DNA from 2 places in the Rothia sp. HMSC061D12 genome. Region 2 is predicted to be linked to the other one. Evidence: riboswitches for the same ligand, from Rfam matches in the RefSeq annotation. Region 2 holds a riboswitch; the other holds the start of a gene.
The links. Region 2 has a riboswitch for S-adenosylmethionine ahead of HMPREF2682_RS08890 (LLM class flavin-dependent oxidoreductase). Riboswitches for the same ligand answer to the same signal wherever they lie in the genome.
Positions count from the first base shown of each region.

Region 1: another riboswitch for S-adenosylmethionine. It lies ahead of HMPREF2682_RS07150 (bifunctional o-acetylhomoserine/o-acetylserine sulfhydrylase); the one in region 2 lies ahead of HMPREF2682_RS08890 (LLM class flavin-dependent oxidoreductase).

Region 1 is NZ_KV830307.1:108,550-112,964, forward strand. It holds gene HMPREF2682_RS07145 (homoserine O-acetyltransferase MetX) at 1-194, opposite strand, end outside; gene HMPREF2682_RS07150 (bifunctional o-acetylhomoserine/o-acetylserine sulfhydrylase) at 384-1,730, opposite strand; SAM riboswitch class IV at 1,836-1,948, opposite strand; gene HMPREF2682_RS09305 (ArsR/SmtB family transcription factor) at 2,103-2,621, opposite strand; gene HMPREF2682_RS07155 (MFS transporter) at 2,598-3,806, shown strand; gene HMPREF2682_RS07160 (ABC transporter ATP-binding protein) at 4,206-4,415, shown strand, end outside.
Region 2 is NZ_KV830311.1:121,584-125,998, forward strand. It holds gene HMPREF2682_RS08880 (hypothetical protein) at 1-106, shown strand, start outside; gene HMPREF2682_RS08885 (YchJ family protein) at 321-764, opposite strand; gene HMPREF2682_RS08890 (LLM class flavin-dependent oxidoreductase) at 886-2,313, opposite strand; SAM riboswitch class IV at 2,427-2,535, opposite strand; SAM riboswitch class I at 2,711-2,807, shown strand; gene HMPREF2682_RS08895 (ABC transporter ATP-binding protein) at 2,812-3,648, shown strand; gene HMPREF2682_RS08900 (aliphatic sulfonate ABC transporter substrate-binding protein) at 3,731-4,415, shown strand, end outside.

The DNA.
Region 1 (4,415 bases), on a different contig from region 2:
TCGTAGCCGATGGTGACCTGCGGCAGGGTTACGCCGGATTCGAGCTCCAGGTCGCCGATGTTCAGCTGACGCAGGTAGCCTTGCGCTTCGGGGTGTTCGCGCTGGGTGCCCGCCACGGGGATGGGTGCGGTGACAGGCTGGCTGGTAGTGCCGGACTTGGTGGTGCCGGACTGGCTAGTGCTCTGGGTGGTCATGGGGTTCCCTTCACTGGGTTGGTCGGCGAGGTGGTGCCGGGTGTGAGCGGGGTACTCGTCTGTGGGTAGAAGAAGCAACAGGTTGGGCGGCAGCAACGCCGCACAGTTACAACATGCTCCGTAACGGGGAATCCGCAGGTGGACCGAAAAGCCGTAGCTTGCCGGTCCACCTGCGGGTTGCATCACCATTTAGGAGAGGGTGTCGAAGCCCAACTGCAGGTCGGCGAGAATGTCGTCGATGTTCTCAATACCGACAGCAAGGCGGATGAAGTTCGGGTACACGCCAATCTTCTCCAGTTCCTCAGCGGAAAGCTGAGAGTGAGTGGTGGAGGCGGGGTGAATCACGAGCGAGCGCACGTCGCCGATGTTCGCCACGTTGGAGTGCAGCTTCAGCGCGTCCACGAAGTCGCGGGCCTGCTCCAGGGTTGCGTCCTTGAGGGTGAAGCCGAGCACTGCGCCGGGGCCCTTGGGCAGGTACTTCTGTGCACGCTCGTACCAGGGGGAGGATTCCACGCCAGCCCAGATGACCTTCTCGACCTGCGGGTTTGCTTCGAGCCAGTGGGCGACCTTGGTGGCGTTCTCAACATGGCGTTCGATGCGCAGGGAGAGGGTCTCCAGACCGATGCCGATGTTGAAAGCGTTGGTCGGCGAGATGGCGGCACCGGTGTCACGCAGCAGCGAAACGCGGGCCTTCAGAATGTAGGAGAGGTTCGCGCCGAACGCGGAGTCCTTGCCCAGGTCGCGTGCGTAGACCAGGCCGTGGTAGCCGGGGGCAGGCTGGTTGAACTTGGGGAACTTCTCGGGGTCTGCGCCGTAGTCGAAGTTACCGGAGTCCACAATCACACCGCCGATGGAGGTGCCGTGGCCGCCCAGGTACTTGGTGGCCGAGTGAACGACCACATCCGCGCCGTGCTCGATGGGGCGCAGCAGGTAGGGGGTGGGCACGGTGTTGTCCACGATCAGGGGCACGCCGTTTTCGTGGGCAATTGCGGCGATGGGCTCAATGTCGAGCACGTCGTTGCGGGGGTTGGGCACGGACTCGCCGTAGAACAGCTTGGTGTTGGGGCGAACCGCGGCGCGCCACTCGTCGAGGTTGTCAGGATTCTCAACGAAGGTGGTTTCGATGCCGAGATCGGCGAGGGTGTACTTGAGCAGGTTGTAGGTACCGCCGTACACGGAGGGCGAAGCGACCACGTGGTCACCGGCACCAGCGATGTTCAGAATTGCGTAGGTGATGGCCGCCTGACCGGAGGCCAGCAGGAGCGCGCCGACGCCGCCCTCGAGGGAGGCGATGCGGTTCTCGATAACTTCCTGGGTGGGGTTGTTGAGGCGGGTGTAGATGGGGCCCAGCTCGGCGAGAGCGAAGCGGTTTGCAGCTTGCTCTGCACTGTCAAAGACGAAGGAAGTGGTCTGGTAGATGGGTAGTGCCCGAGCTCCCGTTGCGGCATCCGGTGCCTGTCCCGCGTGAATCTGGCGGGTTTCGAACTTCCAACCGGCGGGGTTGGCGGGAGTCGGGACGGTAGTGTTGTTGCTCATGCTTGGCTCTCCTAAGGGGATAGTTAGGGGGCCGCATGCCGAGCGGTACAGGAATCGTCGTTGAGTTGTCCTGTCACGATTGATGTACCGGATTCGGTCACATCGGTCCCGCGCTTGCGTCACGCTTGTGCGTAACGCCCGGTCTTCACCCAGGGCACCCCACCGCGGAGGAGGGTTGCCGGCCAGCTAGCTGGGGCTTGTCGCTGGCGCTCTTGACCTGTCATTAGGGTGTCATAATCGGTTGCGCGGGGTCAAGGGTTTTAGGAGTGCGCGACACTTTAAGACGCTTCATTGCAAAGATGACGTTTTATGAATTGCCTTTGCTCTGACCTCATTTTAGGGGTTCGCATACTCTCAACCCGATTAGCCGAGTCAGGCACCTGTAGTATCCGCAGCAGATTCACCCCATTGGCCTTGACCCGGTGGTAGTCCAACAGAGTCTAAAAGACCGGGGAAAAGATTCTCAATCACGCTGTCTCGGCGTGTAATTTTACGGTGCGTTCCCAGCACTTCGGTGTGCATGAGCCCTGATTCTCGGAGCACTTTGAAATGATAAGACATCGTAGATTTGGCGATTCCATAGTCAAAATCACCGCAGAACTGTGGCCCGTGGTCTGCGATACGGGCGAGAACATCTCGTCGAATGGGGTCTGACAATGCGCCAAGGACACGATCCAACGTCACGTCATCAGAGGTGGGGTGATACAGCCGTTCCTTACCCATAACCACGCCTTTCCGGGTTTTTCGCATAACGTATTGAGCCTTCATGACTCTGTGACAGAATATTACATCTTGGGCTTGCCCTTTAGCATAATATAGATTTATTCTAATTTCGACGAACATAGAAATAACATGAAAGGACACACAATGAGTTCTCACAATACATCTCATCAGCTACCTCAAAATTCTGAGGCAACCATGCGGCTTGTCTCATTCAGCACTCTCTTTGTCATCGGCACAGATACTTTTCTCACTGCCCCTCTGCTTCCGCTACTCAGCAAGGAGTTCAACACCAGCACAGAACAATCAGGGTGGTTCGTCTCTGCATACGCTTTAGGGTATGCAATTTTCGCACTCATTGCAGGCCCGCTGTCAGACCGCGTTGATCGCAGGCGTATTATTCTTACCGGGTCCATCGGCTTTACGCTTTTTACGGGCTTATGCGGTTTAGCATGGGGGTTTTGGTCTCTTTTTACCGCCCGGTTTCTTGCGGGAGTGTTCGCTTCTCTGATCTCACCGCAGATTTGGGCATCTATCCCCATGACAGTGCCGAAACAAGCCATTATTAAAACTATGGGGTATGCAACGGCTGGACTTGCTATAGCCCAAATCGCCGGTATTCCTGTAGGTTCTTTCCTCTCTACTTATGGATGGCAGATACCATTTTTTGCAATCGCCGCAGCGTCTCTTCTTCTCTCGGGTATACTTTATTCACGTTTTCCCAGCATTCCCCCTGTGTCTGCAGCGCAAGATGGAAATTTTCTGACTCCCTACCTGCACGTTTTAAAAGCCCCTTCACTTTTGCTATCCCTCCTGGCGTACCTGATTTTCCAGACAGGAGTATTCGCATCTCTATCTTTCATAGGTTCATGGTTCGCGCGAGACTTTGGGGCATCGCAGACAACCATCGGTTTCGCCATGCTTGTAATCGGATGTGGCAACGCTCTAGGCTCCCTCACAGGGTCACGATTCGTCGCACATATAGGTACGCAGAAGACTATGCTCATGGGACTTATGGCACTCAGTATTGTGTATCTCTCGGCGTCATTGACAGCTAATTTCTGGACTGCTTTAGGTATTTTTACTCTTGCACTTTTTCTCGGAGGAATTATGCTCCCCGTCCTCATGGGAGAGCTACAAAGCCATACCGCTATAGCTCGCGGTACTGTATCATCCCTCTCAAACACGGCAATGTACGCTGGAACCACTATCAGCGGTGCCGTTGGCGGTACATTACTTACGCAGTTTCCGGGGTATAGCGGTATAGCCGTCATGAGTGCATGTGCAGTCGCAATTTCTCTTGGTGTCTATGCACTTGGTGGGGCATTCCGATCGAATAACGGGGGATCGTTTTAACTTCTTCGAATAAAATCAAAAAAATTTAATCACAGCATTCCGTGAGCCGTGCTACACTGATGGAAACCTTGAATCTAGGAGTGATGAGGTATGACCTCCCGCTAAAGTCGCACCGGCTCGCGGAATGCCCGCCCAGATGGTGGGCTCTAAAAAATTTCAGAAACAACCCTGCTTTGGTTCGATACATTTCAGGAGCGCATAGTGTGCGCTTGGGATACCAAAGTTCTGAGGGTTTCGTTGTTATACCTTCCGCACCTGCAGTCGGTGACTTGGGATTATTCAGGCACTACGTAGTGCCTCTCTCACGACTATTCATCTCACCCGTCCCACGTATTGCAGGCGTGCGAACACCATGCTCAAGCGTCTTCGGGTGACTAAGCACCGCAAGGTTTTATCACGATGTCTACAATTCTTGACGCGGCGCAGCTTCGCCGCGTCTTTGGCAAAGGTGAAAACGCCTTTACCGCCGTCGACCGGGTGTCGCTTCGCGTTAGCTCCGGTGAAATTCATGCCCTTCTCGGCCCCAACGGTGCGGGCAAAACGACGACCGTGCAGATGTGCTCGACCCTGCTCACACCCACCGGCGGTAGCCTCACCGTGAACGGCGTT
Region 2 (4,415 bases):
TCTGCCCCTGCATGTGGCGGTAGATCTTCTAGATTTGGGGGATCCGCGAAGTTCCGCTGAGGCAGAACGCATTCTTCAAGATTCTGTTTTCAGGAAGGCCTCTTAGTTATGACCGCATCCCCTATTTTGATTCCTGCTATTGGGGCAGAGCGTGCCTCTTGGCTTGGTCTGGCTGATATCTCAGGTTGACTTCGAAAAGCTTCTAAAAGACAGAAGCTAGCTAAAACAAGAAATGGCAGAATCGTTCCGGTTTCGGAATGATTCTGCCATTTCTTTATGTGCCCACACCCTGTACGAGACAGAGGCGGCGAGAGCTAGAGTTAGCGGACGTCACCATCCACATAGAACCAGGCGCCGCCCACCTTCTCAAAGCGCGACAGCTCATGCATGTTGCCCTTCACCCGCTCCTCCGCAGGCGTGCCCGGCACCGAACGGTAATACGCAACGAACTCCACCGTACCAGAGGCGTCAAAGGGGCCACCCGAAGCGCCCAGAATATCCAGGCGATACCAGCGGATATCATCCTCCAACTCCAGAGTCGCCGGGCGGGTACTCGGATGCCAGCTCGCCAGCAGGTACGCCGCGTCCCCCGTCGCAAACGCGGTAAAACGCGAGCGCATCAGCTGCTCCGGCGCAGGCGCAGTCAGCGTGCCGGAGGCGGCAAACTCGCCCAGGAACCTGCCGCAGCAGGCGCCGTACACCTCGCCGCTCGAGCAGGGGCAGCGGTCATCATGGTTAAGTTCAACCTGGTTCAGTTCAGTCATGCCACCCAGTATAAAGAAACGCCCGCTCCGCCGGGGATACAAATCCTCCAGCAGAACGGGCGTTCTTGTTTTCAATCGTTAAGTTTGAGCGAACCTACACGGTACGCTTCAGCGGCAACGCTTATTCAGCGATCGCGCGAGCCGGGGTGTCAGCCGCGGAAGGCTTACCCACGTATGCGCCGCGGTACTTAGCAGCCGGGTGGCTGTCAGCAACCTTGGTGTGGCCCTTACCGAAGATGTTCTCACGCAGGGTGTTGCCCTCGTACTCGGTGCGGTAGCGGCCGCGCTTCTGCAGCTCGGGAACAACGTACTCGATGAAGTCCTCGAAGGAGCCCGGGGAGACGTGGTATGCCAGGTTGATGCCGTCCAGGCCACCCTCGTCGATCCAACGCTCCAGCTCGTCAGCAACCTGAACCGGGTCACCAACAATGACATCGCCCATGCCGCCAAGGGTGGTGTGCTCAGCGATGGCCTTGCGGGTCCACTTCTTGTCCTTCGCCTGCAGGGTGAAGGGGGTCAGGAAGGACTGAATCGACTCGGTCTGCACGTAGTTCAGGACCTCGTCCTCGTCGAACTGGGACAGGTCAACACCGGACCAGCCGCCGATGATAGCCTGTGCAGAGTCGAGGTTGATGTACTTCTTGTACTCCTCGTACTTTGCCTTTGCCTTCTCTTCGGTCTCATCCACGATGACGGAGAGCATTGCGAGGATCTTGACGTCGTCGCGGCTACGGCCCTGCTCCTCGGCAGCGGTGCGAATACGGTCGGTCACAACGCGGGTCAGGTCCGGGCGCAGGGCGCTGATGAACACAGCCTCAGCGTGCTTACCGGAGAACTTCTGACCGCGGCTGGATGCGCCAGCCTGGAAAATCACGGGGGTGCGCTGCGGGCTCGGCTCGGTCAGGGAGATGCCGGGCACGGAGAAGTACTTGCCCTTGTGGCCAATCGGGTGGACCTTGGAGGGGTCAGCGTAGACGCCGCGCTCGCGGTCCTTGATGACTGCGCCGTCTTCCCAGGAGCCTTCCCACAGCTTGTAGCAGACGTCCAGGAACTCGTCAGCGATATCGTAGCGCTCATCGTGCGGAATCTGGGTGGGCAGGCCCTGGTTCTCAGCAGCCGACGGCAGGTAAGAAGTCACCACGTTGAAGCCGACGCGGCCCTCGGTGAGGTGGTCGAGGGAGGCGTAGCGGCGAGCCAGGGTGTAGGGCTGCTCGAAAGTAGCGGCAGCAGTCACACCGAAGCCGAGGTGCTCGGTCACTGCAGCCATTGCAGAAATCTGGGTTGCGGGGTCATTCACGGGAACCTGAGCGGCACCCTCAATGGCGGGAGCGGCAGAGTTCTTGTACACGTCGTAGATACCAACAACGTCAGCGATGAACACGGCGTCAAACAGGCCGCGCTCAAGGGTCTTAGCCAGGTCAGTCCAGTACTTGATGGTGTTGTACTCGGTTGCGCGGGAGCGCGGGTGACGCCAGAGGTCGAAGCTCTGGTGACCAATGCAGGTCATTTCGAATGCGTTAACTACGATGCGCTTCTTCTGCTCAGCCATCGATTTTCCTTTCGCGAATGATCGGGGACGATCGGGTTTGTACCCTGCACCCCGCGCGCCGCCTCCTGATGCCTTCTGCGTTCGGTGGTGGCCTTCGTGCAGGTGGCGCGTTCGCGCCGTACTTGCCTCGTAACGTTGAGGCCAGATCATCATCTGGGGCACCCCGCTACGGGAGAGGGTTGCCGCCCGGCTAGCCAGAGCTTAGCGCCGGGACTCATGATCTCGTGGTTTGAGTGTACGGGGCGCGCGGGAGGGAGGTCACGTTTGTGACGAAAAAATCTTTTTGTGACGTAGAACCGAAATATTTCGTGATAAATGCGAAATAAAGAGTCATAGAAATTCATACGCGCCCGTAGGGTTGATTGAGGCACGCCACAGCCCATAGGGTTGGAGGAGCAAACCATCCAGAGCGACTGAGAGACCTGGCTCCACGACGTCGCAGCAACCGGCACGGATTCTTCCGCCCCCGGTGCTAACGCCAGGAACGATGGAAGTGACATGACACTCAACAGTGCAGTAACTGACGCACCCACCAGTGAAAACAGCGGCCACCACGCCGTATCCACCGCCGCCGTCCCCTTGAGCTTTGAAGACGTCGGACAATCTTTCCCCGTGCCCGGCGGAACCCACGAAGTTCTTCGCGGAGTCTCCTTCACCGCAGCCCCCGGCGAGATTATCTCCGTCATCGGCTCCTCCGGATGCGGCAAATCCACTCTCCTGCGTGCAGCAGCAGGCCTGAACCGCATCACCGCAGGTACCGTGCGTATCGGCGAGAAGGCGGTAACCGGTCTCGACCCCCGCGTAGCTATCGGCTTTCAGGAACCGCGCCTGCTCCCCTGGCGCACCGTCGCCGACAATGTGGCGCTCGGACTGCCGCAGGGCACCAAAAAATCTGAAGGCGCAGCATCCGTAGCGCGCCTGCTCGACCTGGTCGGCCTGGGCGAATACGCAACCCACCGTCCCAAGGAAATTTCAGGCGGTATGGCTCAGCGCGTGTCCCTGGCGCGAGCGCTCGCACGCAACCCCGGCGTGCTGCTGCTCGACGAGCCCTTCGGTGCTCTGGACGCGCTGACCCGCATCAACATGCAGGATTTGCTGTTGGACGTGCACCGTCAGGACCCGACCACGATTCTGCTGGTCACCCACGACGTGGAAGAGGCGCTGTATCTCTCTGACCGGGTGATCGTCCTCGGTAAGGACACCCCGGAGGCGCCCGCCACCATCCAGCGCATTGTGACCGTTGACCGTTCTCACCCGCGTGACCGCGCCGATGCAGAGATCACGGCGCTGCGTAGCGAACTGCTCGCTGAGCTCGGCGTGGAAGATAACGCCTAAATCTGCAGGCAACACCAGCTCTGCCGCGTAACGCATTCTCATCACCACACATCATCATCTTCAGAAGCGAAAAGATTTCATCATGACTTACTCCCCGTCTCGCCGTACCGCCCTCAAGTCCCTTGCCGCAGCCGCCGCTTTTGCTACTCTGCTCAGCGCCTGCGCCGGTGAAGGTTCCGGTTCCGCTAACGCCTCCGGTGCTGCCGGTGGTGGCGACCAGAACACCGTGACCATTGACTACGCGACCTACAACCCGCTGTCCCTGATTATCCGCAAGAAGGGCTGGCTTGAAACCGCCCTTGCCGCCGAGGGTAAGAAGGTTGAGTGGGTCAAGTCGGCCGGCTCGAACAAGGCGAATGAGGCGCTGCGTAGCGGCAATATTGATGTCGGCTCGACCGCCGGTTCGGCGGCTCTGCTGGCACGCGCTAACGGCTCCCCCATCAAGGTCATCAGCCTGTACTCTCAGCCGGAGTGGTCGGCTCTGGTAACCCGCAAGGATTCGGGCATCACCAAGGTAACGGACCTAAAGGGCAAGACCGTTGCCGTGACCAAGGGTACCGACCCCTACTTCCTGCTGCTGCAGGCACTCAAGCAGGAGGGCATTTCCGCATCGGATCTGACAATTCAGAACCTGCAGCATGCCGACGGCCGCACCGCCCTGGATAACGGTCAGGTCAACGCGTGGAGCGGCCTGGACCCGATCATGGCTGCCGCCGAGGTGGAAAGCGGCGACGTGCTCTTCTACCGCAACCTGAACTTCAACACCT